One region of the Nonomuraea sp. WAC 01424 genome, then DNA from elsewhere that is predicted to be linked to it. Evidence: riboswitches for the same ligand, from Rfam matches in the RefSeq annotation. Region 1 holds a riboswitch; each other region holds the start of a gene.
What was found. A riboswitch is a leader RNA that binds a small molecule or an ion and turns the genes downstream of it on or off. The one in region 1 is predicted to bind cyclic di-AMP.

Region 1 (7,539 bases):
GCGGCGAGCTGGCGGGCCGAGCCGGCCGGGTCGTGGCAGCGGTCGAAGGCGAGCCCGGCCAGCCTGCTGACACGTTCGCGGTCCAGCTCGTAGCCGGGGGAGCCGATCACGGCCCAGGTCCGCAGCGCGTCGGCGACGACCGCCTCGCGGTCCGCGGCGGCCTTGGCGAGCAGCACCGCTGCGGCCGCCTCGGTCGGCGGAGCCGCCTGGGGGCTGGGCGTGGACATGATCGAGGTCAGGCTCAGCACGCGGCCGGGATGCCGGATGGCCAGCGCCTGGGCGATCATCCCGCCCATCGAGGCGCCGACGACGTGCGCGGCGGGCCATCCCAGGACGTCCATGAGGGCGGCGCTGTCGTCGGCCAGGTCGTCCAGCAAATACGGCGAAGGCGCCCCCCATTGGGGAACGCCCTCGTCGTGGAGATGGGTGGACAGGCCCGCGTCGCGGTTGTCGAACCTGACGACGTGGTGCCCCTGCTCGGCCAGGAGTTCACAGAAGTCGTCGTCCCAGTGGATGAGCTGGGCGCCGAGTCCCATGATGAGCAGCAGGGGCCGTCCCGCAGAGGAGCCGAAGCTCTCGTAGGCGATCTCGATGCCGTTCGCGGCTGCGCGCTGGATCACAGCGACCAGAATGTCATTCTGGTCGTTCGGCGTAAAGAGCCGTATGTCCAGGGATCAGTCGTTCAGGAGCTTGCGCAGGCGCTCGTTGTTGAGTACCACGCCGCCACCGGCCACCACCAGCACGCCGGCCATGACGGTGCCGCCCATCGCGACGGACTTGCCGATCCCCTCCTGGCCACCGGCGGAACCGGCGGCGTCGTCGGCGGACTGGGCGGCCTCGACCTTGGGCGGCTCGGCGGGGTTCGAGTCGTACCTGCTCCACGCGCCGGTCGAGAAGGCCACGGGGTAGTTCTTCTTGCCCTTGCCGTCGCCCCACTTGGTGATGACGTAGTCGATCTTGATGTGGCCGCGGCCGCCGTTGCCGTCCACGCCCAGGGTGTCGGAGTTGAAGCTGCCGCCGGTCAGTTCGGCGAAGGTCTTGGCGTCGAGGTCGAGCATGACCCCGCGATTGGAGGGCACGCCGGGGCCGCGGTCGCCGACGAAGAACGGCATCTTCTTGCCGTTGAACGTCACGTAACCCTCGGTCATCAGGGGCCAGCTCGGGCTGGCGGCCAGGCCCTTCTGCATGGGCTTGCCACTGGCGGGAAGTCCGGTGTCGCCGGCGCGGCCGGAGGAGTCGTCCCAGAAGTAGGAGGCCGTGGTGGACCCCTTGAGCAGGACCTTCTGGTCGTCGCCGGTGTCGGCGTGGGCGCAGGTGGCGCCGATGGTCAGCGCGCCCAGGGCGGACGCGGACAACAGGGCGATGGAACGCAGGCCAAATCGAGCAGACATGAAGCAGTGAGTCCTTCGCGAGGGGACAGGGGGAACGCGCGCGACTACGGTCCGTAACCGGGCAGAGCGCCGAAAGGGCGGTTACGCGGCGCGTGGGGGAAAGTCGGGGAAGAGGCCGCTCAGCAGGCGGCCGTCACTACACTGCCTGGGGGAACGACGAGGTGGTACATGCGGGTGAAGTCCTCTCCATCTCGCCTACCGGGTTAGCTGACGGGTTCGGGCGTGGAGATGCCCTACCGGCACATGGCCGGATTCACCCCAATGAGATGGGTCCCCGGTTCCCGACAAGTCGGGATTCGGCGCCAGCTGTCGCCCCTCTCCTGGTAGGGACTACGCCACCAGCTGGTAATTGGTTAAGACCGTACCCAGAGAAACGGACAAATACAAACGAATCGTCATGAATCGGGTAAAGATCTACCTGTCGCGGCAAAGAGAAAGGGGGCACGGCATGCCGTACCCCCAGAGAAATTGGGCCTTTCAGCCGCCGCTCTTGCGCCTGAAGGATCTTTTACTCGCGGCCGGACCGTGCGCCCCGTGGATCTTCGACGGGTCCACGCCCTTGCCACCCGCGGCCGAGTCGGCGTGCTGGTTGCGCTTGCGTTCCAGCGCCTCGCGGAACTTGCGCTTCATCTCGTCCTCGGGAGTCTCGTCGACTTCCGGCTCCGGTGTTTCCGCCATGAGGACCTCCTGGTGTTGGGGACATCCACAGCTTCGCATGACGTCGCTTACGACGCGAAACCGGCCTCCACTCTGTTTTCCGCCGCCGGCGCCTCCTCCACCAGCGCGCGCGGCATCATGACCAGCGCGACCAGGGCGACCACCGCGCCTGCCACCCCCAGCGACGGGATCACCACGGCCGCCGCCGAGGCGTGGGCGGCCGCGAGCCCGTGGACGGGCGCGTCCGTGCCGATGACCGAGGTGTACGCGGTGCCGCCCAGCGCCAGCGCCACCGAGCCGCCGATCTGCCGGAAGAAGGTCAGGTTGGCCGAGGCCGTGCCGATGTACCGCGGCTCGACGGCCTGCTGCACGGCCACGGTCAGCCCCGACAACATCGGGCCCATGCCGAGCCCGATGAGCACCATCCACCCGGCCAGCACCAGTCCGTCGGTACGCAGGGTCAGGTTCAGGCAGAGCAGGCTGCCGGCCACGAGCAGGAACGGCGCCACGACCAGCCACGGCTTGTACGTGCGCGTCCTGGACATCAGCGTGCCCATGAGCGCGCTGCCCGCCACCATGGCCAGCGTCATCGGGTAGATCCGCAGCCCCGACTCGGTGGCGCTGACACCCAGCGCCTGCTGGAAGTAACGCGGCAGGAACACCACACCGGCGTACATGCAGAAGGCCGTGAAGAACGAGGTCGCGTTGACCAGCGTGTACGTGCGGTCCCGGAACAGGTGCAGCGGCATGATCGGGCTCGCCACCCGCCGCTCCACCAGCACGAACACGACCAGCAGCACCAGCGCCAGCAGGATCGGCCCGGCCACGGGCAACGAGGTCCAGGAGTTGCCGTCCAGGCCCTTCTCGGTCAGGCCGAGCAGCAGCGCGCTGACGGCCACGCTGAACACCGCGATGCCCGCGTAGTCCGGCCGGCCCTCGCCGCCCGTACCGGGACGGAACGGCAGCCGCAGCACCACGATCGCGATCAGCACGATCCCGAGCGGCACGTTCACGTAGAAGGCCCACCGCCAGCTCGCGTGGTCGGTGAACAGCCCGCCCAGAAACGGCCCGGCCAGGTACGTCAACGCCATCACGCCGCCGAGCGCGCCCTGCACCCGGGCGCCGTTGCGTCCGGGCGGGAACATCTCCATCACCAGCGCCAGCGAGAGCGGCAGCAGCGCGCCGGCACCCAGCCCCTGCACCGCGCGGAAGGCGATGAGCTGGGTCATGTCCTGGGCGAGGCCGCACAGCGCCGACCCGGCCACGAACACCGACATCCCGAGGAGCAGCAGCGGCTTCCTGCCGTGCTGGTCGGAGAGCCTGCCGTACAGCGGCACGGTCACGGTGGAGGTGAGCAGATAGGCGGTGACCACCCACGTGTACAGCTCCGTGCCGCCCAGTTCGCCGGTGATGCGGGGCAGCGCGGTGCCCACGATCGTCTGGTCGAGCATCGCCAGGAACATCCCGCCGAGCACCGCCAGCAACACCAGGCCGTTGCCCTTGGTCTTCATGTCATTAGTCACAGGTGAAGATTGATATGTAAGAGCTGACATGTCAAGTCTTCGATATGCTGAGTGCATGTCCCTGCGGATCGCGCTCCTCGGCCTGCTCACCGCCAAAGGCCCGGCCAGCGGCTACGACCTGGCCAAGAGGTTCGAGCACTCGCTCAACCACGTCTGGCAGGCCGGGCACACACAGATCTATCCCGAGCTGGTCAAGATGGCCGCCGACGGCCTGGTGACGGTCGAGGCCGAGGGCGCGCGGGGCCGCAAGATCTACGCCATCACCCCCGACGGCAGCCGGCTGCTCACCGAGTGGCTGGTCGACCACGACCCGTCGGCGACCATCCGCAGCGAGACCGCCCTCCAGGCGTTCCTGCTGCCGCTGCTCGACACCGAGCAGGCCATCGCCGTGGTCGAGCGCATCAAGGGCCACTTCGAGGCCCGTCTCGCGGTGCTCGACTGCCAGCCCGAGGGCCAGTTCGGCAATTACGCGCTGTCCCTCGGACTGCGCCAGATGCGCTCCGGCCGGGAGTGGGCCGAGGAGACCCTGGCCGCCCTGCGGCGCGAAGGGTAAAACGGAACTCTTCGCTTCCTGGTGTTGCGTTGGAGAAGCGCCGGAAATAGACCCAGGCATGATGGTCAACCTCCCTGTAGGGCGATGAGGCTCCTGGGTCGTGACCTGGCGATGGATCTCGGCGCGGCCAGCACGCGGATCTATGCCAAGGGCAAGGGCATCGTGCTCGACGAGCCCTCGGCCGTCACGCGCGACAGGGAGACGGGCAAGGTCATCGGCTACGGCGCCGAGGCCGCGGACGGCGCGGACGGCGAGACGTACTGGCCGATCAGCGACGGCCTGCCCCAGGACGGCGAGCTCACCCGGCGCATGATCAGGCACTTCCTGCACAAGGTGCACCGGCATCCCTTCCCCAGGCCGCGCCTGGTCATGGCCGTGCCCGACGACTTCACGCCGATCGAGCGGGTGGCGCTGCGCGACGCCGGGTTCGAGGCGGAGGCCCGCGGCATCCTGCTGGTCAGGCACGCGGTCGCGGCGGCGCTCGGCGCGGGCCTGCCGCTGGACGACAGCGCCGGCCACATGGTCATCGACATCGGCCGCGACGCCGCCAGGATCGCCGTGCTCTCCTGCGGGTCCGTGGTCACCGTCGGCACGGTACGCGGCGGCGGGGGCGCGGTGACCCGGGCCGTCGCCCGCCTGGCCGAGGACGAGCACGGCCTGCTGGTCGGCGAGCGGGAGGCCGAGGCGGCCAAGCTGTGCTCGGTACGGGAGCCGGCGGGCAACGTCCTGCTCCACGGCAGGGACGCCGACACCGGCGAGGAGCGCGCGGTCGCGCTGCCCGCCGAACGCGTCCGCGAGGCCGCCGCCCAGCCGGTCGAGCACATCGTGCGGGCCGCCGAGTACACCGTGGAACGCTGCCCCGCCGAACTGGCCGCCGACCTGGGCGAGGGAGGACTGGTGCTGGTCGGCGGCGGCGCGCTGCTGCCCGGCCTGCGCCGGCGGCTGCGCGCGGGCCTGTCCATGCCGGTACGCCGCGCGGAGCGGCCCACCGACTCCGTGGCCCTCGGCCTCGGCCGCTGCGTGGAGGACCTGGGGCTGATCGCCAGGCTCAGACACCGGTGAGCGACCTGTTCGCCCTGGGGGTCTCGTTCGCCGACAAGGCCGTCAGGACGATCGTGGTCTACCTGACGATCGCCGCGCTGATCCGCATCATGGGCAAACGCGGCATCGCCCAGCTCAACAACTTCGACTTCGTCGTCATGCTGCTGATGAGCAACGTCGTGCAGAACGCGATCATCGGCCCGGACAACTCGCTGATCGGCGGCGTGGTGGGCGTGGTGATGCTGGTGGCGGTCAACTCGGTCGTGGTACGGCTGGCGGCGGCCGTGCCCTCGATCGGCCGGATGGTCGAGGGCGACCCCGTGGTCCTGGCCCGCGACGGGCACTTCATCCCCTCCGCGCTGCGCCGGACGGGCGTACGGCAGGCCGACCTCGACGTCATGCTCCAGCTCAGAGGGGCCGACAGCGTGTCCGACACCGACCTCGTACGCCTGGAGCCCGGCGGCGCGCTCCTGGTCCGCCTGCGCCCCGAAGAGGTGGAGGCCGAACGCGGCGACGTGGACGAGCTGCGCGCGCGCCTGGAACGCATCGAACGCAAGCTGGACGAGCTGAATGGCAGGCCCTCATGAGAATGCGCGGCCGGGCGCCCTTCGACATCGATCCTTAATCTTGTGTTTATACGAGCTGCAATCGGAATTGATCTCCGATAAGGTCCGATCGTGCGCCTGGCTGGTCGCTCGGTCGTGATTTCCGCGGTGCTTTTCTGCGTCGGGGTCGCGGCAGCCTGTACCTCCGCCAGGCAGCCCTCCTTCGAGGAGGCGGCCAGGCGGCTCACCGCCGACACCGACACCCTGCTCGCCGCCTCCACGCTGACCGTGTCGCCGGCCCACCGTTCCGACGAGACCGAGGACCGCTCGTGCCTGCCCGGCCAGGTGCGCCGGCTGGTCCAGGCCGAGGGCGAGGCCGCCGGCGCCCCCGACGGGGTGCTGCTCGCCCTCCAGGACATGGGCTACGACCAGATCGTGGACGACCTGGACCTGCGTGACGAGAGCACGGGCGTGTTCATCGTGCGCAACCCCGAGACGAACCTGACGTTCGAGCTCACCGTCCTCGACGGGCCGAACGTCAGGATCGTCGGCAGGACGACCTGCTACACCCCGGCGAACGAGAGCACCGCCCCCTGACCCGCGCTCGGGAGACTCAGAGGGCTCAGGGGGCGGACAGCGCCTCCGTCGGCGACAACCGCGAGGCGCGTACGGCCGGGTAGAGCCCCGCGACCGCGCCGATGACCAGCGTGGCGACCAGGCCGCCGACCGTCGCCCACCCGGGCACCACGGCCGGCCACTCGCGGGAGAAGGCGTAACCGACGGTGACGCCGGCCCCCAGGAGGATCCCGCCCGCGCCGCCCAGCGCGGACAGCAGCAGCGACTCGGCGAGGAACTGGGTGCGGATCTGGCCGCGGGTGGCGCCGAGCGAGCGGCGCAGGCCGATCTCCGCGCGGCGTTCCAGCACCGAGATGACCATCGTGTTGGCCACGCCCACGCCGCCCACGAGCAGGGCGACCGCGCCCACGCCGAGCAGCAGCCCGGCGAACGCCTGACCGGTCGCCTGCTTGGCGGCCAGCGCGTCGGACGGGCGGGAGACGTTCATCTCGTTGGACGCCTCGGGGTTGGCCGTGCCGGCCAGCACCGAGCGCACGGCCTCCAGCCTGGCCTCCTGCGAACGGGTGTAGAGCGTGGTCGGATGCCCGTCGAAGTCCAGCCTGGACTCCGCGACCGGCCAGCCGACCAGGGCCGCGCTGTTCAGCTCCTCGGCCAGGGGCACCGGGTCGAGCACGCCGACCACCGTGAACCGGACGCCGCCGACCACCACCTGCGTGTCGGGGGTGACCGTGCCGATGCCGAGCCGCTGGGCGGCGACCGAGCCGAGCACGACGGCCGGGTAACGCTCGGTGGCCGCGTTCAGCCAGGTGCCGCGGCGGACGGTCGCGCCCACGGTCGGCAGCAGGTCGAGGCGGGCGGCGATGGTGATGAGCCCGTTGGTCTGGGGCTCGGGGATCTCCTCGCTCCGGTAGACCTTGGCCGCGGCCACGCTCCCGGTGGACGAGACCGACTCCACCGGGCCGATGCGCTCGATCATCGCCTCGGCGTCCATGGGCATCTGGGCCGCCTCGCCCATGAGCGTGGTGCCGGAGGAGACGGTGAGCAGGTTCGTGCCCAGCGCGGACAGCGTACGGTCCAGTTCGGCGCTGGAGGAGGACGAGATCCCGACCACGCCGATCATCGCGGCGATGCCGATCGCGATGCCGAGCGCGGACAGGAACGCCCGCAGCGGGCGCGTACGCAGGCCGACCGCGCCCACGCGCATCACGTCGCGCGGCCGCATCCTGGCCGGGGAGAGCCGGGGCCGCTCCAGC
Region 2 (7,539 bases), on a different contig from region 1:
CGATGTCGGACCCGCTCGACACGACCCCCTGCAACCGGCCGTCAGCCAGCTCGACGAAGGGCACCTTCGCCAGCTTGCGCGGCTGGACCGGCGGCACCACCCGTACGACGCTGCGCTGTTCCCACGCGGTTTCGTCCGCGTCCAAGATCTCGACCTCCAGTCCGACGGCATGCTCACGCCGACAGCCACTTCCGAATGGGCTTGATCAACAGACCCGGAAATCTACCGGAGGCCACTGACAGAGCGGGCTGGAACGATCATCTCGGGCGAACCGCCCGCATCAGCGCCGATCGACGACGCGACCGTCGATCAAAGAGACGCCGTCCAGGCCGGGTGTGCGCCGGGGGCGAGCTCCACGAAGCCGGGCAGCTCGCGCAGGGCGAGCTCGGCCCCGCCCGGCGTGTACGTCGCGATGATCCGCAGCGGCCGCCACCCGGTGTTGAACGTCGAGTGCAGCGTGCCCTTGGGGATGTAGATCGCCTCACCGGCCCTGACCGGGAACTCCGGATCGTCGCCGACGGTCTGCCGTCCCTCGCCCTCGATGACGTAGAGGACCTCGTCGGAGTCCGGGTGCAGGTGGCGTTCGTGGCCCTTGGTGGGGTTGATGATCACCTCGCCGAACGTGGAGGAGGCGCCGGGCACGGCGTCGGGCGTCACGTGCCACTTGATGGCCCCCCAGTCGAAGACCATGGTGGGCAGGGCGTCCGGTCGTCGGTGCATGGCGGGTTCCTCCCGGTCAGAGCTGCTTGAAGGCACGTACCTGGTCGGCGATGGCACGCTCCGCGGGCAGGCGTTCCATCGAGGACGCGCCGAAGAACCCGGCGATGCCGGCCGTTCTTTCCTGGATGAGGCGTACGTCGTCGGGTTCGGCGATGGGGCCGCCGTGGCACAACACGATGATGTCGGGGTTCACGGCGACGGCCGCGTCGCGCATCTCCTGGATCCGTACGGCCGCCTCGTCGAGGCTGATCGCGGTGACGGCGCCGATGCTGCCCTTGGTGGTCAGGCCCATGTGCGGGACGAGGATGTCGGCGCCCGCCCGCGCCATGGGCGTGGCCTGCTCGGGGGTGAACACGTAAGGGGCGGTCAGCAGCTCGCGCTCGGCGGCCAGCCTGATCATCTCGACCTCCAGGTCGAAGCCCATGCCGGTCTCCTCCAGGTTCGCCCGGAAGACGCCGTCGATCAGGCCGACCGTCGGGAAGTTCTGGACGCCGGTGAACCCGATGTCCTTCAGCTCGTCGAGAAAGCGCGGCATCAGCCGGAACGGGTCGGTGCCGCACACCCCGGCCAGCACGGGTGTGTCCTTGACGACCGGCAGCACCTCGCCGGCCATCTCCACGACGATGGCGTTGGCGTCGCCGTACGGCATCAGGCCCGCCAGCGAGCCGCGACCGGCCATCCGGAACCGCCCGGAGTTGTAGATGATGAGCAGGTCGACCCCGCCCGCCTCGGCGGATTTGGCCGACAGCCCGGTGCCCGCGCCGCCGCCGATGATGAGCCGGCCCGCCTCCCGTTCGGCGCGCAGCCGCCGCAGTGCCTCGTCCCGATGCATCAGGCCCCCTTCTGGATCAGCCGGTGCAGCCGGGCGGCGGCGGCCACGGCGAACGTCGTGTCGTTGATGTCCTGGTCGCTCTCCACCACCTCGACGGGGCTGCCCGCGACGGCGGCGAGCACCGCGTCGAAGCAGGCCGCGTCGGCCTCGGGGTCGTGGAACGGGCCGCCCTCGACGTCGACGGCCGACACGCCGCCGCGCGGCACGAACAGCGTGACCGGCCCCGACGCGCGGGCCAGCCGCTCGCCGATCGCCCGCCCGATCTCGGCGTTCTCGGCGGGGGTGGTGCGCATGAGCGTCACGGTCGGGTTGTGCACGAGCAGCCGCCGTGACCTGAACCGTTCGGGGACGGTCTCCATCGGGCCGAAGTTGACCATGTCCACCGCGCCCAGGCTGACGACCTGCGGGATTCCGGCGTTCCCGGCGGCGGTCAGGCGGTCGGGGCCGGCCGACAACACGCCGCCCACGAGTTCGTCGGCCAGCTCGGTGGTGGTCAGGTCGAGCACCCCGGCGAAGTGGCCGCCCGCGGCCAGCGCCTCCATGGCGCGTCCGCCCGAGCCGGTGGCGCGGAAGACCAGCACCTCGTAGCCCAGGGACTCCAGCCGGGCCCGCGCGGCGTCCACGGCCGGCGTGGTGACGCCGAACATCGTGGCCGCGACCAGCGGTTTGTCCTCGCCGGCCGGCTCGGCGCGGGCGTCGTACGAGGCGGCCATCGCGCTGATCGCGGCGGCGGCGTTGGACAGGATGCGACGGGAGACGGAGTTGACGCCGGCGACGTCGACGACGCTGTACATGAGCGTCACGTCGCTCTCCCCGACGTAGGCGGAGACGTCGCCGCTGACCATGGTCGAGACCAGCAGCTTGGGCAGGCCGACGGGCAGCGCCCGCATGACCGCGGCGGCGATGGAGGAGCCGCCGCTGCCGCCGAGCGCGAGCACGCCGCTCAGGCCGCCGCGGGCGTGCAGGTCCCTGGCGATCGCGGTGGCCCCGGCCGCCATCGCGGCCAGCGCCGCGCCGCGGTCGCCCGCGCTCCTGAGCCGGTCGAGGTCGGTGCCAGCAGCCCGCGCGACGGCCTCGGCCGGGACGTCGGCGGCCAGCGCGGAGGAGCCCATCACGCCGGTGTCCATGAGGACGACGTCCTGCCCGGCCCGGGTGATCAGGTCGCGGACGAGGGTGTACTCCGCCCCCTTCGTGTCGAGGGTGCCCAGCAGCAGTACCGCCATGTCAGACCTCCTGGGATCGGCCTCTCGACCCTACCCCGGCGATCATCGCGCGAACCGGTATCCCACGCGCCCGGCTTCCTGCGATCCATCGACGCGTACGGGGAGTCAGTGGACGGGGAGCACGTCCACGCCGTGGTCCGACTCGGGGCGCGGCCCGAAGATACGGCGGTCGCCGGCCGAGATGGGGACGTCGTCGATGCTGGCCTCCCTGCGCCGCATCAGCCCCGACTCGTCGAACTCCCACTGCTCGTTGCCGTAGCTGCGCCACCATTGCCCGGCGGCGTCGCGGGACTCGTACTGGAAGCGGACGGCGATGCGGTCGCCGGTGAACGCCCAGAGCTCCTTGCGCAGGGCGTAGTCCAGCTCGCGGTCCCACTTGCGGCGCAGGAAGGCGGCGATCTCGGCGCGGCCCGTGACGAACTCGCCGCGGTTGCGCCACACCGAGTCCTCGGTGTACGCGAGCGCGACGCGGTCGGGGTCGCGGGTGTTCCAGGCGTCCTCGGCGGCCTGGACCTTGATCCGGGCGGTCTCCTCGGTGAACGGCGGAACGGGCGGGCGTGTCATGCGATGTCCTCTCATGTCGAGAGAACGGGCGTTCTCCCGGGCTGTGCGCTAGCGTAGAGAACGAGCGTTCTCCGCGGCAAGCATCTGGAGGAGTGTCATGGATCACGAGCAGCGGTTGCTGGACGCCGCGGGCGACCTCTTCTACCGCCGCGGCGTGCAGGCGGTCGGCATGGACGAGATCAGGGCCGCGTCGGGCGTCTCGCTGAAACGGCTCTACCAGTGCTTCCCGTCGAAGGAGGCCCTGGTCGAGGCGTACCTGCGGCGGCGGGACGAGCTCTGGATGGGCTCGCTCACCGCGTACGTGGCCGACGACGGCGACGGCATCCCCTCGGTGTTCCGCTGGCTGGAGCGCTGGTTCACCGAGGACGACTTCCGGGGCTGCGGGTTCGCCAACGCCTTCGCCGAACTGGGCGCCGGTTCGGCCGTGGTGCGTACGGCGGTGCGCGAGCACAAGGAGCGCCTGCGCGCCTACCTGCGCTCGCTCTCGGAGGAGGCCGGCGCGGAGGATCCCGGCCTGCTCGCCGAGCAGTTGCTCACCCTGATCGACGGCGCCACCGTCACCGCGATGATCTCCGAGGACCCGGGCGCGGCCCGGTCGGCCGCCCACGCCGCCACCGCCCTGGTCGGCCAGCACACGAAACCTCCCACCCCCTGAGCCGCTCCCGCACACGAAAAAGCGCACCCCCAAGGTGGGAGTGCGCTCTTTCGGAGTGCGATCAGGCGGCGTAGGACGGGTACCCGTAGCCGACGACCTGCGACGTCGGGCGGACTCGCTCCTCGACCTTGCCGTTGCCGGTGTTGCCCTCGATCGTGGAGATCGTGCCGTCGCCGTTGTTCTTGACGACGAAGCCGACGTGCTGGATGGCGCTCAGGTCCTTGCTGCCACCCCAGGAGAAGAAGACCACGGCGCCGGGCTTGGCCTCGGTGCCCCAGCGGTCGTTGGCGGCGAACCACTTGGCGTGGGCGACGGTGTAGGCGTCCCAGCCGATCTGCGGGGTGGCGCCGGTCTGGTTGCCGACCCAGGAGACGAACATCGAGCACCAGGCGGCGTTGACGTAGGCCTGGCGGTTGCCGCCGTCACGGGCGACGGTCTCGCCGGCGCGCTGCGAGGAGGCGTACCACTTCTGGAACTTGGTGCCGCCGCCGTTGGCGTCCTCGGTGGTGCCGACCTGGGCCTTGGCGGTGGCCAGGACCTGGGCGGCGGTGACGTTGACCTTGCCCTTGGCGCTCTCGTCGCTCACCTTGGCGACGTACGGGCGGGCGGCGGTCCCGGCGGTCCCCGCGGCGGTGGTGCCGGCGGCGGCCTGCGAGGCGGTGTCGGCGTTCACTGCGGCGTGCGTGCCGAGCACGCCGGCGACGGCGGTCGCGCCGAGGTCGAGCTTGGCGAGGTCGAGCTTGAAGGCACGGTGAAGACGGTGCTTGGCCATGAGGGATTACTCCTTGTGCTTCCGTGCCGCTTACCGGGTTAGCTGACGGGTTCGGGCGGGAAGCTGCCCTACGGCACAGCAGTGCCGATTCACCCCGATGGACACATGGGTCCCCGGTTCCGCACACAGGCGGATTCAGCGGTCTCTGGTCAGGCAAAGGGCTGACGCACGTCTTCCCGGGCCCAGGAAAGGGCCTGAAGGTATATCTGCGACGCCCGGACGCGGATTGCCCGCGCCGACTCTGTACAACATGGGGCCTGCCTGGGTAATTCCCGGGCAATGTCATCCCTACCTGGGACGACTCCCCGCTTGGGTGTGTACAACCAACGTACCCGGCGAGTAATTCCAGGGCAAACGCGGGCAATTATTTCGGCAGTCGGCAAGAGAAACGCTGCTCGCCGAATGTCAGGCCACGTGCGCCTTTATGGCGACGCTGGTGAGGGCGAGCAGCAATTCCAGATCCGGCTCGGCGTCGACCTGCACGGCGACCCAGGCGCGGTCGCGGCAGGCATGGATCTGATCGCACGCATGGAGATAGGGCTCCAGGCGTCCGATGGCGGGTGCGGTGAGGCGTACGTGGATCTCGTCCCGGCCGGCCAGGCGCAGGATCTCGGTTCCGCGTACGGTGAAGGCGACCTGTTGCCCGGTGCCGCTGAGAGCCAGCGACGGCCAGGACCGTAACTCCGCGACCGCGCGGGCCACATAGGGTCCGCGGCGCGTAGGCGTCCGCCGCCAGGCGGAGATTCCTGCCACGATCCAATGCTGGGCCACGGCTCACCCCGCCGTCAGCCCCCGTTCCTGAACCGTTATCCCCCTGTGAACGGGCGTATCCGGGCCCTGACCGGCACGGTTACGGACACCTGACCGATACGTATTGACGCTCCCGCAGGCAGAAGCTACCGTCGATTCACAACTTAAAGGAAACTTTCCTAATAGTTTCCCCAGAAGTCTCCCATCCCACTCCCCACACACCCCCCAACGGATGTCGGAGCGACATGAAACACACCATTCTGAGCAAGGTCCTGGCGGGAATGGCGGCACTTGCCCTGCCCCTCACCGCGGCCGTGGCCGCCCCACCGATCGCCTCCGCCAGTACGGTGGCCTTCGCGGCGGCCTGGGCGCCGTGGACGGCCTACACCGCCGGCACGGTCGTCACCTACAACGGTGTCGACTACGTCTGTCTCCAGGCACACACCTCCCAGCCCGGCTGGGAGCCGCCGAACGTGGCGGCGCTGTGGAAGGTCTCCGGTGGCGGCGGCGGTGACACGACCGCGCCGTCCGTGCCGGGCAACCTGCGTTCGACCGGCGTCACGAACAACAGCGTGGCCCTGGCCTGGGACGCCTCCACCGACAACGTCGCCGTCACCGGCTACGAGGTCTACCGGGGCGGCACTCTGGTCACCACCGTCACGGGCACCACGTACAGCGACACGGGCCTGACGGCGAACACGGCCTACAACTACACCGTGCGCGCGCGGGACGCGGCCGGCAACCGCTCGGCCAACAGCAACCAGATCACCGCGACCACCACGGGCGGAGGCGGCGGCGACGACAAGACCCCGCCCTCGGTCCCCGGCAACCTGCGCTCGACCGGCGTCAGCAACAGCACCGTCTCGCTGACCTGGGACGCCTCCACCGACAACGTGGCCGTCACCGGCTACGAGATCTACCGGGGCGGCAACCTCGTCACCACCGTCACAGGCACCTCGCACACCGACACCGGTCTCAGCGCCAACACCTCCTACAACTACACCGTGCGCGCGCGGGACGCGGCCGGCAACCGCTCCGCCGACAGCAACCAGATCACCGCGACCACCACCGGTGGCGGCGGTGGCGGCGGTAACAAGGTGCTGGGCTACTTCGTCCAGTGGGGCATCTACCAGCGCGGCTACCACGTGAAGAACATCGACACCAGTGGCTCCGCGGCCAAGATGACGCACATCAACTACGCGTTCGGCAACGTGCAGAACGGCCAGTGCACGATCGGCGACAGCTACGCCGACTACGACCGCTTCTACCAGGCGGGCGAGAGCGTGGACGGCGTCGCCGACACCTGGGACAACGGCGCGCTGCGCGGCAACTTCAACCAGCTGCGCAAGCTCAAGAAGAAGTACCCGAACCTGAAGGTGCTCTTCTCCTTCGGCGGCTGGACCTGGTCCGGCGGCTTCGGCCAGGCGGCCCAGAACCCGACGGCCTTCGCCGACTCCTGCTACAAGCTGGTGGAGGACCCCCGCTGGGCCGACGTCTTCGACGGCATCGACATCGACTGGGAGTACCCGAACGCCTGCGGCCTGACCTGTGACACCAGCGGCGCGGCGGCGTTCAAGAACGTCATGTCCGCGCTGCGCTCGCGCTTCGGCTCGAACAACCTGGTCACCGCGGCCATCACCGCCGACGGCAACGACGGCGGCAAGATCGACGCAGCCGACTACGGCGGCGCCGCCCAGTACGTCGACTGGTACAACGTCATGACGTACGACTTCTTCGGCGGATGGGACGCGAAGGGCCCGACCGCCCCGCACTCGCCGCTCACCACCTGGGACAGGATCCCGATTCCCGGCTTCTACACCGACAACGCCATCCAGAAGCTCAAGAGCAAGGGCGTCCCGGGCGCCAAGCTGCTGCTCGGCATCGGCTTCTACGGCCGCGGCTGGACCGGCGTGACCCAGGCCGCGCCCGGCGGCACGGCGACGGGCCCGGCGCCCGGCACGTACGAGCAGGGCATCGAGGACTACAAGGTCATCAAGACCCGCTGCCCGTCCAACGGCACGGT
Region 3 (7,539 bases), on a different contig from region 1:
CGGCACGCGCTCCGCCGCGGTGGGAGTGTTTGGGAGCGCTCCCACAAAGGGTGCACTTACCGGCTGTGTCCGTCAATCCGCCGAAACGGAACCGTTACCAACCGTGCGATTTGCCGCCCCTAATCAGGATTTATCGGCATGAAGGGTGTAAAGGGCTGCTTGGGAGCGCTCCCACCTCAAGAGACATCTTTTGTGCCGCATCAAGGGCATGTCGCCCGGACAGCCTGGCCTTGCTCCCGGTTGCGCCCCGCTGTCACCCTGTGTGACGGTTTGCTGGCACGTTCCAAACCTTCCGCCCGCCTCAGCAGGCGGCGGCGCGCTGGCCTACCTGGGCCCGCTCGCGGGCGTTGCGCGTCATCGAGGCCGCCCGCTCGAACTCGGCCCGTGCCTCGCCGCGCCGGCCCAGCTTGAACAGCAGGTCGCCGCGGACGCTCGGCAGCAGGTGGTAGCCCTTGAGCGACGGCTCGTCCACGATCTGGTCGAGCAGCTCCAGGCCGACCGCCGGTCCGTAGGCCATCGACAGCGCGACCGCGCGGTTGAGCTCGACGACGGGGGAGCGCGCCAGCCGGGCCAGCGACTCGTACAGGGCCGCGATGCGTACCCAGTCGGTGTCGCCGGGATCGACCGCGCGGGCGTGGCAGGCGGCGATGGCGGCCTGCAACACGTACGGGCCGCCCGTGCCGCCGCCCAGTCCCTCCGCCCGCGCCAGAGCCGCGAGCCCACGGCCGATGAGCAGCCGGTCCCACACGCTGCGGTCCTGCTCCAGCAGCAGCACCGGCTCGCCGGACGGCCCCACACGCGCCGCCGCCCTGGACGCCTGGATCTCCATGAGCGCGACCAGCCCGTGCACCTCGGGCTCGGCGGGCATCAGCCCGGCCAGCACCCGGCCCAGCCGCAGCGCGTCCTCGCACAGGGCGGGCCGCATCCAGTCGTCGCCCGCGGTCGCCGAGTAGCCCTCGTTGAAGATCAGGTAGATGACCTCAAGTACGGACGACAACCGCCCCGCCAGCTCCGCCCCCTGCGGCACCTCGAACGGCACCCGCCGCTCGGCCAGGGTGCGCTTGGCGCGCACGATCCGCTGGGCCGCCGTCGATTCGGGGATCAGGAACGCGCGGGCGATCTCGCCGGTGCTCAGCCCGCCGAGCACCCGCAACGTCAGCGCCACCCGCGCCTCCGTCGACAACGCCGGATGGCAGGCGGTGAAGACCAGCCGCAGCAGGTCGTCCTCGATCTCGTCGGCCTCGGGCGGCTCGTCCCCGGCGCTCTCCAGTCGGTGGCCCAGCTCGGCCAGGTTGCGCGCCATCCGTTCGTTGCGGCGGATCAGGTCGATGGCCCGGCGCTTGGACACCGTCATCAGCCAGGCGCCGGGGTTGCGCGGCACGCCGGACTCCGGCCACTGCTCCAGGGCCGCGACCAGCGCGTCCTGGGCCAGCTCCACGGCGAGGCCGACGTCGCGGACCAGCCCGGCGAGCCCGGCGATGAGCCGGGCCGCCTCGATCCGCCAGACCGCCTCGATCGCCCGGTGGGTGTCGGAAGCCATCACCGGCCCATGACACCAGCCCGCGCCCCGGCCCGCAAGCGGAGGTCAGTGCTCCCGTCCGCCCAGACGCCGGCGCATGGCCCTCTCCCGTTCGATCTCCGCCGGGTCGGAGGAGCCCGCGTCGGGCGGGTCGGAGGGGTCGTGCACCCGCCACACGTCGAGCCCGATGCCCTCGTGGCCACCCGGCACGGGCAGGCGCAGCGCCCACTCGATGGCCTCCTCCCTGGACTTCACCTGGATCAGCCAGAACCCGGCGATCAGCTCCTTGGCCTCGGCGAACGGGCCGTCGATCACGCTCGCCCCGCCGGCGCTGTAGGCGATCTGCGCGCCCTGCGAGCTGGGGTAGAGCCCCTCGGCGGCCAGCAGCACGCCCGCCTTGGCCAGCGCCTCGTTGTAGGCGTGCATGTTGTCGACGATCTCCTGGCTGGGCAGTTCCCCGGCCTCGGTCGCCGGATTCGCCTTGCCGACGATCATGAATTTCACGCTGCGGTCCCTTCTGTCGCACGGCCCCCGCTCCGGGGGCCGGTCCCGTATGCGCGTCGAACGGGCGCCGGCCGGATCGACACGCGGGCCGTCCCGTCTCAGGGCACGGTACGGGAAAGGCCGGTGAAGGGCAGGCCCGGGATGTGCCATTCTCGACCCATGTCCGAACCCGCCGGGGACGTCCTCGCCCCCAACCGAGCCCTGTGGGACGAACGCGCCCGGATCCACGGCTCCACCGCCGCCGACAGGTTCTACGACGTCGGCGCCTTCCGCGACGGCCACCAGACCCTCTACGCGCTCGAACGCCGCCTGGCGGGCGACGTCGCCGGCCAGGACCTGCTCCACCTGCAGTGCCACTTCGGCATGGACACGCTGAACTGGGCGCGTCTCGGGGCGCGGGTCACCGGCGTCGACTTCTCCCCGGTGGCGGTCGCGCGGGCTCGCGACCTGGCCGCGCGGGCCGGGCTGGCGGCGGCCTTCGTGGAGGCCGACACGCAGCGGCTGCCCGAGGAGCTGGCCGGCGGCTTCGACGTGGTGGTGGCCACGTACGGCGTGTTGTGCTGGATCGGCGACCTCGGCGCGTGGATGCGCGGGGCGGCCATGGCGCTGCGGCCCGGCGGGCGGCTGGTGCTGGTCGACCTGCATCCGGCCTACCAGACCGTGGCCTCGGTCGACCCGCTGGTCGCCGACTGGCCCTACGGCGGCGGCGAGGCCCACCGGGAGACGGTGACCGGCACGTACGCCGACGCCGGGGTGGTGACCGAGGCCCAGGAGTCGGTGCAGTACCCGTACTCGGTGGGGGAGATCGTCACCGCGGCGGCGCGGGCCGGGCTCACGGTGGCCGAGCTGGGCGAGCACGTCGCGACCGAGATGGACCCGCGCGGGCTGCTGGCCGCGGGCGCGGACGGCCTCCACCGGTTCCCCGTCGACGGGACGAACCTGCCGATCCTGTACTCGCTGCTCGCGGTGCGGCCCTGAGACGCGGCGAGCGCGCGTCCCCCACGGGGACACGCGCTCGAAAGCCGGGGGTCAGCCCGCGTACTGCGGGTAGCCGTAGCCGACGACCTGCGACTTCGGACGGACGCGCTCCTCGACCTTGCCGTTGCCGGTGTTGCCCTCGATCGTGGAGATCGTGCCGTCGTGGTTGTCCTTGACGACGAAGCCGACGTGCTGGATGGCGCCCAGGTTCTTGCTGCCGCTCCAGGAGAAGAAGACCACGGCGCCGGGCTTGGCCTGGCTGCCCCAGCGCTTGTTGGCGGCGAACCACTTGGCGTGGGCGACGGTCCAGGCGTCCCAGCCGACCTGCGGGCGGGCGCCGGTCTCCTCGCCGACCCAGGAGACGAACATCGAGCACCAGGGGGCGTTGATGTAGTCCTGGCGGCTGCCGCCGTCGCGGGCGACGGTCTCGTCGGCGCGCTGGGAGTCGGCGTACCACTTCTGGAACTTGGTGCCGCCGCCGTAGGCGTTCTCCGAGGTGCCGACCTGGGCCTTGGCCATGGCCAGCACCTGGGCGGCGGTCACGTTGACCTGGGTCTCGGTGGGGATGCGGGCCTGGGTGGCGGCCTCGGGCGCGACGGCCGCCTGCGCGGAGGCGGCGGCCGGGTCGGTGGTGTCGGCGCTCGCGGCGGTGGCGTGGGCGCCGAGCGCGGAGGCGATGACGGTCACGCCGAGCGGGGCGCGGGCGTAGTTGATCTTCGGGGCACGGGAGAGACGGTGTATGGCCATCGAGGGCATTAACTCCTTGCTTCCATGCCGCTTACCGGGTTAGCTGACGGGTTCGGACGTGGAAGCTGCCCTACGGCACCGAAGTGCCGATTCACCCCAAAGGACGTGGGTCCCCGGTTCCGCCCGGAGGCGGATTCAGCGGTCACAGGACGATCCTGTGAAATGTCGTGCGATGGTTGAACAAAGTCGGACAAACCGGACGTCTGCCACGAGATGCCCCACAAGGTAATACATCGGGCAAGAGTGTGGCAACTGCCTAAAGGCCCAGCTAGGAGAGTTGTCCGCGCGCGTCGGCCAGAAGTCCCATCATGGCAAGGGATTCGTCAAGCGGCATGATCGTGCTCTCGGTACGGCCCTCGGCCGTGGCGGCGCGCACCTCGCGCAGCTCCCCGGCGTAGCCGTTGTCCGCCGGATCGAGCACCAGCTCCTCCGGCTCCATCGACGGCCCCGACAACAACACCCGCTCCGGCGCCCAGAACGGCGCCCGGATGTCGGCCCGCATCGACGTGCCCACCACGCTCGCGTCGTTGGGGTGGTGCGCGAGCAGCGACACGTCCACCAGCGCCCGCCGTCCGCCCGGGTAGAGCAGCACCCCGCCCGCCTCGGCGTCGACCCCGCTGGGCGCCAGCGAGCCGGTCACCCGCAGCCCCTCCGGCATGCCGAGCAGGAGCTGAGCCAGCCCGAACGGGTAGATCCCGAGGTCGAGCAGGGCCCCGCCGCCCAGCTCCGGCGCCCACAACCGGTGGGCGGGATCGTAGGGCAGCGCGAACCCGAACGAGGCCCGCACCGAACGGATCTCACCGAAGCGCGGATCGGCCGCCACCCGCTGGATCAGCGGGTTGAAGCGCATCCACATGGCTTCCATGAGGAAGACCCCGGCCGCGCGCGCCAGCGCCACCATGCGCTCGGCGTCGGCCACAGTGGCCGCCAGCGGCTTCTCGCACAACACCGACTTGCCCGCCGCGATGGCGGCCTCGGCCACCTCCAGGTGCTGGGCGTGCGGGGTGGCGACGTAGACCGCGTCGACGGCCGGATCGGCGCACAGGGCCTCGTAGGAGTCGTAGGCCGACTCGGCGCCCAGCGGCAGGGCCAGCGCCCGCGCCCTGACCAGGCTCCGCGAGCCGACGGCGGCCACCCCCATGCCCGGCTCGGCCACGATGGCCGCCCCCACGGTACGCGCGATGCCGCCGGTCGCCGCTATCCCCCACGTGAAATCTCGCACGCCCGAGATCGTAGAGCGCTCAGGTCAGGTTGAACGAGTCGGGGTCGGGCCCGATGCGCCGCCCCGCGTTCATCGCGCCGAGGGCCGCCATGTCCTCGGCGTCGAGGATGAAGCCGAACACGTCGAGGTTCTCCTCGATCCGCGCCGGGGTGACCGACTTGGGGATCGCCACGTTGCCGAGCTGGAGGTGCCAGCGCAACACGATCTGCGCGGGCGTCCTGCCGTACTTCTCCGACAACACGCCGAGCGCCGGGTCGGCCAGCAGTCCCTTGCCCTGCCCGAGCGGGCTCCACGCCTCGGTCAGGATGCCGTTGGCCTCGTGGAAGGCCCGCATCTCGCGCTGCTGGAAGTACGGGTGCAGCTCGATCTGGTTGATCGAGGGCGTGATGTCGGTCTCGTTCATCAGCCGGGTCAGGGTGGCGACGGTGAAGTTGGAGACCCCGATGGCCTTGGCCCGGCCGTCCCGGTAGATCTTCTCGATCGCGCGCCACGCCTGTACGTACTTGTCCTGCTGGGGCACCGGCCAGTGGATCAGGAAAAGATCTACGTAGTCGAGGCCCAGCCGGGCCAGGCTCTCGTCGAAGGCCTGCTCGGCCCGGCCGTGGTCGCCGTTCCACAGCTTGGTGGTGACGAACACCTTCTCCCGGGGAATCCCGGCGGCGCGCACGACGCCGCCGACGCCCTCCTCGTTCTCGTAGGCGGCGGCGGTGTCGATATGCCGGTATCCGGCGCGCAGCGCGGTCGTGACGGCCCGCTCGGCCTCGTCGGCCGGGACCTGCCAGACGCCGAAGCCGAGCTGCGGGATCTGCACACCGTCTGTGTTGAGCATCAGCGAGTTCATACCCTCCATTGTTCACGTGTCGTTTCTTGCGGCTTAAGCAGGCCGGGCTACCTTGAGGCGGGTCGTGCAAGGCCATCCACCGGCTGGGGGAAACAGAGTGGTCAGACAGGCGTCGGCCTGGGTGGAGTCTCCGCTCCAGATGCTGTGCGCCGTCGAGGCCCACCATGCCGGGCTCCTCGGTCCGCAGACCCTCGTCGTGCCGCGCGCCGGGCTGCGTCCGCTGCGGGCCACCCGCAAGGAGCTGCGCCGCCTCGACCTGCCCGCCGGCCTGGTGCTGGACGAGCCGCGCGAGGGCATGCCGCGCCGCGTCCAGGCCGTCGGCGACGCCTTCTCCGGCAAGGTCCAGATGCGCTGGCTGACCTCCAACCCCGGCCGCATCGTCATCGTGGACGACGGCCTGGCCACGCTCAGGCTGCTCGAACTGCTGGCCGCCGGGCCGTACCGGCCGCTGCTGCGGGCGCGGGCGACGCCGTCGCGGACGCGCGCGCTGCTCGGCCTGGCCGCCGCGCTGCGGCTGCGGATGAGCCGCGTGTCGGTCTTCACCGCGCTGCCCGTCCCCGACGAGCTGGCCGCCGCCGTCCGCGAGGCGGGCGTCGACCTCGTACGCCACGACTTCGCCTGGCTGCGCGCCCAGCCGCCCAGCGTCCACGGCCCCGCCGAGCGCACGGTCGTCCTCGGCACCTCCCTGGTCCGCAACGGCCTGGTGCACCGCGACCATTACCTGCGCTGGCTGACCGAGCTGGCCGGCCGCGAGCCGCTGGCCTACTACCCGCACCGCCGCGAGGACCCCGTCGACCTCGCGCTGATCAGGGAGCGCCCCGGCATCACCGTGCACGACGCGGGCGTGCCGGCCGAGCTGACGCTGCGCGGCCTCGACGCCGGGCAGCGGGTGCTCAGCCTCCCCTCGACCGCGATCACCTCGCTGCGGGTGCTGCTCGGCCCGCGCGGTGTCGAGGTCGAGCCCGTCGAGGTGCCCGACGATTGGTGGACCAGCAGGGCGGCCCCCGACCTGCGATCGCATTTGACAGGAGCTTCCAGGTGAGGGTGCTGGCGGTAGCCGACTCCGACTCGTATCTGAAGTGGGCGGCCTGCCTGCTCGACGACCTGCCCGCGGGCTGCGAGACGGAGCTGGTGGTGGTGCGTACCCCGATCGCGCCCTCGGCGGAGCAGATCGCGGCGGCGGTGGGCGGGCGCGCGGCGCCCCCGGTGTTGTCGGCGCGGTCGCTGCGCCGCCTGGCCGAGCGCACCAGGCCCGACGCGATCCTCGTCGGCTGCACCGGCCCGGTCGTGGACGTGCTGGTGGCCGACGTGCTGGCCGGGCTGCGGCCGCGGCCGGTGTTCGTCAGCGGGCTGCCGGGCATCTCGGTGCCGGCGACGGAGAAGGCGTGGTTGTTCCGCAGCGGCTGCGACCTGTTCGTGGTGCACAGCGAACGCGAGGTGGCCGAGTTCTCCGGCATCGCCGCCCGGCTCGGCGGGGGAGGGGCGGTCGGGCTGGCCCGGCTGCCGTTCCTGCGGCCGGGCGCGGCGGCCGGCATCGGCGACCGGATCGTGTTCGCCACCCAGGCCAAGGTGCCGCGGGCGCGCGAGGAGCGCGAGCGGGTGCTGCTGTCGCTGGCCGAGCTGGCCGCACGCCGGCCCGGCCTGGAGGTCGTGGTCAAGCTGCGCGCGCTGGAGCACGAGCGGCAGACCCACAACGAACGCCACCACTACCAGCGGTTGTGGCGCGAG
Region 4 (7,539 bases), on a different contig from region 1:
CGGCGCATGAAGTCCGGCATGCCTGGCACGCCCAGCGTGACGGCGAGGTCCTGGAAGAAGCGGTGCAGGAAGATCATCCAGGAGACGTCCAGCTCGCGCGGGCCCACGGCGGCCATCTCCCAGTCGAGCACCGCCACTGGACGGAAATCCTGGTACATCACGTTGCCGATCCGGGCGTCGCCCCAGGTCAGTACGTCGGGACCGGGGTCGTCCGGCCAGTGTGAGCCCAGCCAGTCGAAGGCCCGCTCCAGCACGGGGATCGGCCGCTCCCCGTGCGCCCACCGGTAGTAGGCACGCTGGGCCTCGACGTGGGCGCGCAGGCCGTCCGCGCCGCCGGGGACGACCGGGCCGAGCACCCCGACGTCCTCCGCCGTGAACGGCGTCTCGTGCAGGGCCGCCACGAGCCCGACACTCGCGTCCTGGAGCCGCCGCCGGTCCCCGGGTGCGGCGTCGTGCAGCCACCCCCCGAACGTGTACGGCATGACATCGGGCGGCACCTCGCCCTCGGCCCGTTCCATGACGAAGAACGGCGTCCCGAGCGGCCCGGGGTCGGGCTCGAACCAGAGCGGCCTGGGCGCTGGGATCCCAGCTTTCTCCCTGGCCAGCCGCATGACCTCGAACTGGGCCCGCAGATCGTAGGAGGGGAACACCGGAACGGCTTCCCGCGCAGGTGCGAGCCTGGCCACGCACCGCCTGCCGGCGCCGTCCCACGTGGCGGTGAAGAAGAGCGTCTCGCTGGACATCCCGTTGCCGGAGGGCCGGGACAACTCCGAGACCGTGGCGTCACCGCCCACCCGGCCGCGCAGCCAGCGGGACGCGCGCTCGCGCAGTTCGTCCAGGTCACGGGTTGATGTACGCATCTGTTCCGTCACCACTCACCTCCACGCCCGGCCGCTGCCCCGGCTCAGTCGTATACCCCCTACCAAGCGCTTGTCTAGGTTCAAGGGACCGTTACGGTCAGGTACGGGAGAGCCGTACCCTTGTCTGAAAGGGCATGTCACGAAGGGACAAGTGGGATGAGTTCAGCGGGTGAAGGCCTGTCTCGCCCGCTTCCTGAGCAGGTGCGCCTCAACGTCGTCGACCTGGCGGCGCAGGTGCTCGGGACGATGCCCGCCGTCTCCGTGCCGGCGCCGCTGCGCGGGATCGCCAAGTTCGACCCCCGCAAACGCGCCAAGCTCGGCAGCGCGCCGATCGCCGCGCAGCTGGAGAACGACAAGAAGTTCCGTGAGCTGGTCGCCGAGTCCGTGGCCGCAGGCTGGCCCGAGCTGGTCGCCTCCCTGGCCGAGGGAAACGTGCCGCCCGCCGCCGATCCCGTGCTGGTGGCGGCGGCGGCCTATCTGACCAGGCCGCCGGGCTGGGCGGAGATGATCGAGGCCGCCCGCGCCGACCTTGAGCAGTCCGCCGTGGCCGCCGAGGGCTCCGAGCGCGAGGAGGCGGTGACGCGGCTGCGCGAGCAGCTGGCCGCGCAGAAGACCGCCGCCAAGGAGGAGGCCGACCGGCTGCGCGAGCAGATCAAGGCGGCCCGCGCCGAGAACTCCGACCTGAGACGCAAGCTCCACGAGGCCCGCGAGCGCGCCAAGGCGGCCACCCGCAGGTCCGAGGAGATGGAGCAGGCCGCCGACGACGCCCGCCACGCCGCCTCCACCGCCGGCAACGCGGGCGAGGCCGAGCTGCGGCGGCTGGTCGGGCGGGTGGCCGACGTGGAGAAACAGCTCGAAGCCTCGCGCCGGGCCGCCCGCGAGGGCCGCAGCATCGAGGACGCCCGCATCAGGGTGCTGCTCGACGCGCTCCAGGACGCCTCGGCCGGGCTGCGCAGGGAGCTGGCCCTGCCCACCACGATCAGCAGGCCCGCCGACTCGGTCGCCGCCAGCACCGGCGAGCGGCCCGGGGTGCGCGGCGTGCCCGCGCGGGCGCTGGCCGACGACGACCCGCAGCTCCTCGACCAGCTGCTCGCGCTGCCGCAGGTTCACCTGATCATCGACGGCTACAACGTCACCAAGACCGGCTACGGCACGCTCACCCTCGCCGACCAGCGCAACCGGCTGATGACCGGCCTCGGCGGGCTGGTCGCGCAGACCAGGGTCGAGGTGACGGTGGTCTTCGACGGCGCCGAGCTCAACGCGCCGGTGCAGGTGGTGGCGCCGCGCGGGGTGCGGGTGTTGTTCAGCGCGCCGGGCGAGATCGCCGACGACCTCATCCGCCAGCTCGTCCGGGCCGAGCCGCCCGGACGGGCCATCGCGGTCGTCTCCTCCGACCGTGAGGTGGCCGAGTCCGTACGCCGGATGGGCGCCAGACCGGTTCCGTCTGGTTTGCTGCTGCGCCGGTTGGGCCGCGCATAAGTTACGAATTAGCACCTTTGGTGAGACCCCACTCGCCACTTCTGTACTATTTCGCCCCAGGTGGAATCCCCTGGGAGGCGACGCTGTGAGGGTTGGCCGGGTGGCGGTGGCCGCGGGTCTCGCGATCGGACTGATGACGGTTCCGGCGGGTACGGCACTCGCTGATCCCAAGCCCACGGTCAAGCAGGTCAAGGCGAAGCTCGACAAGCTCAACGACAAGGCCGACAAGGTCGTCGACCGGTACAACACGGCGACGGAGCAGTACAAGAAGGCCAAGAACGCCTACACCAAGCTGAACGACCGCTACAAGCAGAAGCTCCAGACGGTCGCCGAGCTGCGCGCCGAGGTCATCAGGGTGGCGGTGGACGCGTACAAGATGGGCGGGGACGTCACGTCCTGGCCCGGCATGGTCGGCGCCGACAACCCCGACCACCTGCTGTCCGGGCTGGCGATGGCAGGGCAGATCTCGCGCGAGCGGCTGGAGAAGCTGGCCGCCTTCGACCGCGAGAACAAGGGCCTCAAGGACGAGCGCGACAACGCCCAGACCGCGCTGGCGGAGGCGGACGAGGAACGGGACTCGGTCCAGAAGGAACGGGCCGAGGTGCTGAAGCTGATCGGCGAGCAGAAGAAGCTCCTGGACAAGCTGGACGCGTACAACCCCGGCAACCCCAACAGCACGGGCATCAAGTACACCGGGCCCGCCTCGGGCAGCGCGGCCGCCGTCCTGCGCTTCGCCTTCGCCCAGGTCGGCAAGCCCTACATCTACGGCGGCACGGGCCCGCGCGGGTACGACTGCTCGGGCCTGACCCAGGCCGCCTGGCACGCGGCGGGCGTCTCCCTGCCGCGTACGACGTGGCAGCAGTGGGCGTGGGGCGCCGGCCGGAAGGTCGACATCAAGGACCTCCAGCCGGGGGACCTCATCTTCAGCGAGGGCCTCGGTCACGTCAGCATCTACGCGGGCGGCGGCAAGATCGTGCACGCGCCGCAGACGGGCGACGTCGTCAAGGTCGTCCGCCTCGCCGACTACGGCCGCCCGCTCGTCGGCGCCATCCGCCCCTGAGGCCGCCCCTGGGGCCGTCCTCGGGCGTGCCCTTCGGGGCGGCTGACAGCGCTGTCGGTCAGTACGGGACGAAAGGTGCGAACGGGACGAACGGGTCCTGACAACCGGGTGCTCCAGGAAGTGTGAGAAGGGTCACATTTGAATAACGGAACCTCTTCTCCAGCAGGACTTCCGTTCTTTACTCACCCCTTTATCTGATCTTTACAACCTGACTGGGACTTTGCCCAACCTTGACCCTTCCGCGTAGCTTCTGGCGTCGCGGCGAACACGCCATGGTCGCTGTGATCAACAAAAATCCGTCGGTCGCCACCGATATCCCCATTCAGACAAACCCATCAGGCGGCGACCTGCCGAGTCCGTGCAGCCAGGAGGCACGGAGCCGGGGACCCAAAGATCCCGTTATCCCCCGGGATCAGGGGTGAATCGGCGCTTCATCGCGCCGTAGGGCGACTTCCAGGCCCGAATCCGTCAGCTAACCCGGTAGGCGTTCGTGGAAGACACGAGGAGAAATCCTGTCTACCTCCCTGCATAACCCCCGTCTGTCCCGTCTCGCCCTGAAGGGCGTCGCACTCACGATGACCGTGACGGCCGGAGGTGCGGTTCTCCATGCCGTACCGGCCGGGGCGCAGACGGCGAGCGAATCGGCGCTCACGGCGGTGTCCACCACCGCAAGGGCGGCCACCGCCAAGTCGGCGAAGACCACCAGGTCCGCCAGGTCGGCCAAGGCGGCACGAGCCGCCCGGCAGGCGTCGAAGGCCCGCAGGGCAGTCTCCGCCGCCAAGCACCAGATCGGCGACCCGTACCGGTACGGGGCCACGGGTCCTGGTGCGTTCGACTGCTCCGGTCTCGTCCAGTACGCCTGGAAGAAGGCCGGGGTGAGACTCCCTCGCGTGACGAGCAGCCAGTTCGCCCGCATCAGGCACAAGGTCTCCTGGCGCAACCTCAAGCCGGGCGACCTGATGTTCTTCAACGGGCTGGGCCACGTCGGCATGTACGTCGGCCACGGCAAGATGATCCACTCGCCGCGTACCGGCCAGCGGGTGCGCATCGACAAACTGGGCGGATGGCGGAAGTCGTCGTTCGTCGGCGCGGTGCGACCCGGCGCGTGACCACAGGCTCCTGCCCGGACCCTCCCCGGTCCGGGCGGGGGCCTGTCGCGTGTCCGGCCTCCTGGAGGACTCGTGTGCCCGGCGTCCGCGAAGGCCGGGGCGTGCGGTCGGTGGGGGCGGCTAGCATCGGGCCGTGTCCTCGCAGGTGCGTCCGTCCCCTCGCGGCGCGCGGCTGCTCCTGCCCGTCCTGTTGCTGGCGGCGCTGCTGACGGCCGCCGACGTGCCGTACGCCGCCGTCCTGCCCGCCGGGGCGCGCGGGTTGTGGGGCGAGGGAGGTCAGGTGGCCCGAGCCGGGCGTTCCGTGGTCGTCGGGCGGCACGCCGCGCCCGGACTGCTCGCCGACCTGGCCCGCCGTGCCGACCTCGCCGGCCGCCGGGTCTCGGCGGTGCTCGGCCGGCCGGTACGCCCCCTGGTCGTCGTACCGGACTCCGACGCCGAGGCGGCCGGGCTGGCCGGCACGGGACGGCTCGACGGGCTGGCCGCGGTCGCCGACGGCGGCCCGGCGATCGTCGTGCCCGGCTCCTTCGCGCGGCTCACCCCCACCGGACGCGACGTCGTGCTCACCCACGAGCTCACCCACGTCGCCGCGGGCACCGACCGCCTGCCCGTCTGGCTCTACGAGGGCTTCGCCGACTACGTGGCCTACCGCGACGCCGGGCTCCCCGTCAGGACCGCCGCCGCCGAACTGGCCGCCGAGGTGCGGGCCGGACGACTGCCGAGCGAGTTGCCCGGACCTGCGGCTTTCGCTCCGACCGCCGCGGATCCCGGACGGCTCGCGCGGGCGTACCAGGAGGCGTGGCTGGCGTGTCGATTCCTCGCGGACCGGTTCGGTGACGGGACCCTGGTACGGCTCTACCGTGATGCCCGCGTGGCCGGCGTCGATCAGGCGCTCGCATCCGTGGGGCTCACCGCCGCGACACTGGCGGCACGGTGGCGCGAGTACGTACGAGAGCAGCTCGCGTGAAGGGGAGGCAGATGAGCGAGCGGAACGACCCGCCCAGGGAGGCGGACGAGCCCGCCGCGGCGGTCGCCAGAGTGGCCGACGAGCCCGGTACGGCGGTCGAGGCGGGGCACGGCGGAGGTGTGGCCATCAGAGACGACGACGGCGCCACCACCGGCGACAACAGCCCCACCGGCCCACCAAGCTCTGCAAACGGCACCCCGGCCTCATCGGCCCAGGCGGCCTCGGTGGGCGCGGTGGGTTCGGCGGGTTCGGTGGGCTCGGCAAGCTCCGGTCCTGGTGAGCCGTCCGGTCACCCCGACGACGCGGAGGACCCCGACACCCACCCGGCCGCGGCCCCGGACGCCGACGCGGACGCCGACCCGGACGCCGAGGACCCGCGCCACCTCCCGCCCCCCACTCCTGACGACCGCCCCCACGCGGCGGCCACCCCAGGAAAGGACGCCCCGGAAAAGGGCGCCTCAGGGAAGGACACCTCGGGGAAGGGCGCCCAGGGGAAGGACGCTGAGGGGCCGGTCGGGGACGGGAAGTTGGTGGGGGCGGCGGAGCATCTGGTGGAGCGTGAGCGCCGACGCGCCGAGTCCCGCTCCAGGCGGGCGGCCGGCGCCGCCCTGGCCCTGGTCGGCGGCGTGATCCTGGCCGTGGCCGGGTTCACCACCCCCTGGCGGGTCCTGGCCGCCCCCGCACCCGCCGTGGCCCCCGACCCCGCCCGCGACTTCAGCGCCGCCCAGATCGCCAGGTCGCAGGCGTTCGACGCGGCCACCAGCCTGCCTGGCTACCTCTCGCTCGGCCTGACGGTCCTGTTCGCCGGGCTGCTGGTGCTGACGCCGTTCTCGGCGAAGGTGCTGGGTGTGCTGAGGGGCCCGTGGTGGCTGCGGGTGGTGCTCGGCGTGGTGGTGCTCACCGCGATCACCGAAGCGCTCAGGTGGCCGCTCGGCATGTGGTTCGAGACGATCATGCGCGACTACGGCCTGTCCACCCAGGACTGGGCGGGCTGGACCGCCGACCGGCTCAAGAACACCGGCGTCAGCGTGGTGCTGCTGGCGATCATGTTGCTCGCCCTCGTGGCGCTGGCGCGCAAGGTGCGGCGCTGGTGGATCCCGGCCGCCGTGGGCGCGTTCGCGCTCACCGTGGGCGTGTCGTACGTCTACCCGGTGGTGTTCGAGCCGCTGTTCAACGACTTCACCTCCATGCCGCAGGGCACGCTCCGGACGGAGCTGCTGGCCATGGCCGAACGGGACGGCGTCCCGGTCGAGGACGTGCTGGTCGCCGACGCCTCTCGGCGTACCACGGCGCTCAACGCGTACGTGTCGGGCTTCGGCGCCACGCGCCGCATCGTCGTCTACGACACGCTGCTCAAGGCGCCGGAGTCGGAGGTCGAGCTGGTGGTGGCGCACGAGCTGGGCCACGCCAAGCACGCCGACGTGCTCGACGGCACGCTGCTCGGCGGCCTGCTGGCCGGGTTCGGGGCGATCGGCCTGTTCCTGCTGGTCGGCCCGCTGCGGCGGCGTACGGGGATCGCGTCGGTGGCCGACCCGCGCGCGGTCGGCGTGCTCATGGGCGTGATGACCCTGGCCTCGCTGGTCTCCGACCCGGCCCAGAACCTGATCACGCGCCACGTGGAGGCCCGGGCCGACGTGCACGCCCTCGACCTGACCAGGGATCCGGCCACGTTCGTCGCGATGCAGAAGCGCCTGGCGATAACCAACATTTCCGACTTGTCGCCGGATGCGGTGGAATATGTGCTCTATGCCTCCCATCCATCCAGCCCCGAGCGCATCGCCATGGCCCGCTCGTGGGCGAGACTGAACGGCGTCCCCGAACCGTGACCGACGTGGTCATCGTGACGAACGACTTCCCGCCCAGACCGGGCGGCATCCAGTCGTTCGTGCACGGACTCGCGCTCCGCACGCCGGGTGTGGCCGTCTACGCCCCCACCTGGCCGGGCTGCGAGGAGTTCGACCGGCGTCAGCCGTACCGGGTCGTGCGGCACCCGACGCGGCTGATGTTGCCCACCCCGGCCGTCGCCCGCGCGGCGGCCGGGCTGGTGGCCGAGCATCGCGCCACGAC

Region 2: it holds a riboswitch for cyclic di-AMP, as region 1 does, so the genes downstream of both, DMB42_RS10310 (CHAP domain-containing protein) here and DMB42_RS56385 (hypothetical protein) in region 1, are expected to answer to the same signal.
Region 3: it holds a riboswitch for cyclic di-AMP, as region 1 does, so the genes downstream of both, DMB42_RS30510 (CHAP domain-containing protein) here and DMB42_RS56385 (hypothetical protein) in region 1, are expected to answer to the same signal.
Region 4: it holds a riboswitch for cyclic di-AMP, as region 1 does, so the genes downstream of both, DMB42_RS04325 (C40 family peptidase) here and DMB42_RS56385 (hypothetical protein) in region 1, are expected to answer to the same signal.

The regions. Positions count from the first base shown of each region.
Region 1 covers NZ_QHHZ01000008.1:145,882-153,420, forward strand. Annotated here, with positions in the region: gene DMB42_RS22785 (alpha/beta fold hydrolase) at 1-620, opposite strand, end outside; gene DMB42_RS56385 (hypothetical protein) at 675-1,391, opposite strand; cyclic di-AMP (ydaO/yuaA leader) riboswitch at 1,569-1,703, opposite strand; gene DMB42_RS22795 (DUF5302 domain-containing protein) at 1,869-2,069, opposite strand; gene DMB42_RS22800 (MDR family MFS transporter) at 2,117-3,571, opposite strand; gene DMB42_RS22805 (PadR family transcriptional regulator) at 3,627-4,124, shown strand; gene DMB42_RS22810 (rod shape-determining protein) at 4,209-5,186, shown strand; gene DMB42_RS22815 (YetF domain-containing protein) at 5,183-5,752, shown strand; gene DMB42_RS22820 (hypothetical protein) at 5,843-6,307, shown strand; gene DMB42_RS22825 (ABC transporter permease) at 6,333-7,539, opposite strand, start outside.
Region 2 covers NZ_QHHZ01000003.1:205,352-212,890, forward strand. Annotated here, with positions in the region: gene DMB42_RS10280 (hypothetical protein) at 1-145, opposite strand, end outside; gene DMB42_RS10285 (cupin domain-containing protein) at 310-720, opposite strand; gene DMB42_RS10290 (phosphoenolpyruvate hydrolase family protein) at 737-1,552, opposite strand; gene DMB42_RS10295 (Tm-1-like ATP-binding domain-containing protein) at 1,552-2,775, opposite strand; gene DMB42_RS10300 (nuclear transport factor 2 family protein) at 2,881-3,339, opposite strand; gene DMB42_RS10305 (TetR/AcrR family transcriptional regulator) at 3,437-3,994, shown strand; gene DMB42_RS10310 (CHAP domain-containing protein) at 4,056-4,766, opposite strand; cyclic di-AMP (ydaO/yuaA leader) riboswitch at 4,780-4,917, opposite strand; gene DMB42_RS10315 (luciferase family protein) at 5,172-5,519, opposite strand; gene DMB42_RS10320 (glycosyl hydrolase family 18 protein) at 5,762-7,539, shown strand, end outside.
Region 3 covers NZ_QHHZ01000011.1:435,078-442,616, forward strand. Annotated here, with positions in the region: gene DMB42_RS30495 (RNA polymerase sigma factor) at 302-1,540, opposite strand; gene DMB42_RS30500 (YciI family protein) at 1,586-2,014, opposite strand; gene DMB42_RS30505 (class I SAM-dependent methyltransferase) at 2,183-3,001, shown strand; gene DMB42_RS30510 (CHAP domain-containing protein) at 3,053-3,748, opposite strand; cyclic di-AMP (ydaO/yuaA leader) riboswitch at 3,762-3,899, opposite strand; gene DMB42_RS30515 (Gfo/Idh/MocA family protein) at 4,017-4,970, opposite strand; gene DMB42_RS30520 (aldo/keto reductase) at 4,990-5,811, opposite strand; gene DMB42_RS30525 (hypothetical protein) at 5,909-6,853, shown strand; gene DMB42_RS30530 (DUF6716 putative glycosyltransferase) at 6,850-7,539, shown strand, end outside.
Region 4 covers NZ_QHHZ01000001.1:907,448-914,986, reverse strand. Annotated here, with positions in the region: gene DMB42_RS04340 (phosphotransferase family protein) at 1-860, opposite strand, end outside; gene DMB42_RS04335 (NYN domain-containing protein) at 1,017-2,339, shown strand; gene DMB42_RS04330 (NlpC/P60 family protein) at 2,473-3,399, shown strand; cyclic di-AMP (ydaO/yuaA leader) riboswitch at 3,738-3,901, shown strand; gene DMB42_RS04325 (C40 family peptidase) at 4,056-4,508, shown strand; gene DMB42_RS04320 (hypothetical protein) at 4,642-5,472, shown strand; gene DMB42_RS04315 (M48 family metallopeptidase) at 5,484-7,298, shown strand; gene DMB42_RS04310 (glycosyltransferase family 4 protein) at 7,295-7,539, shown strand, end outside.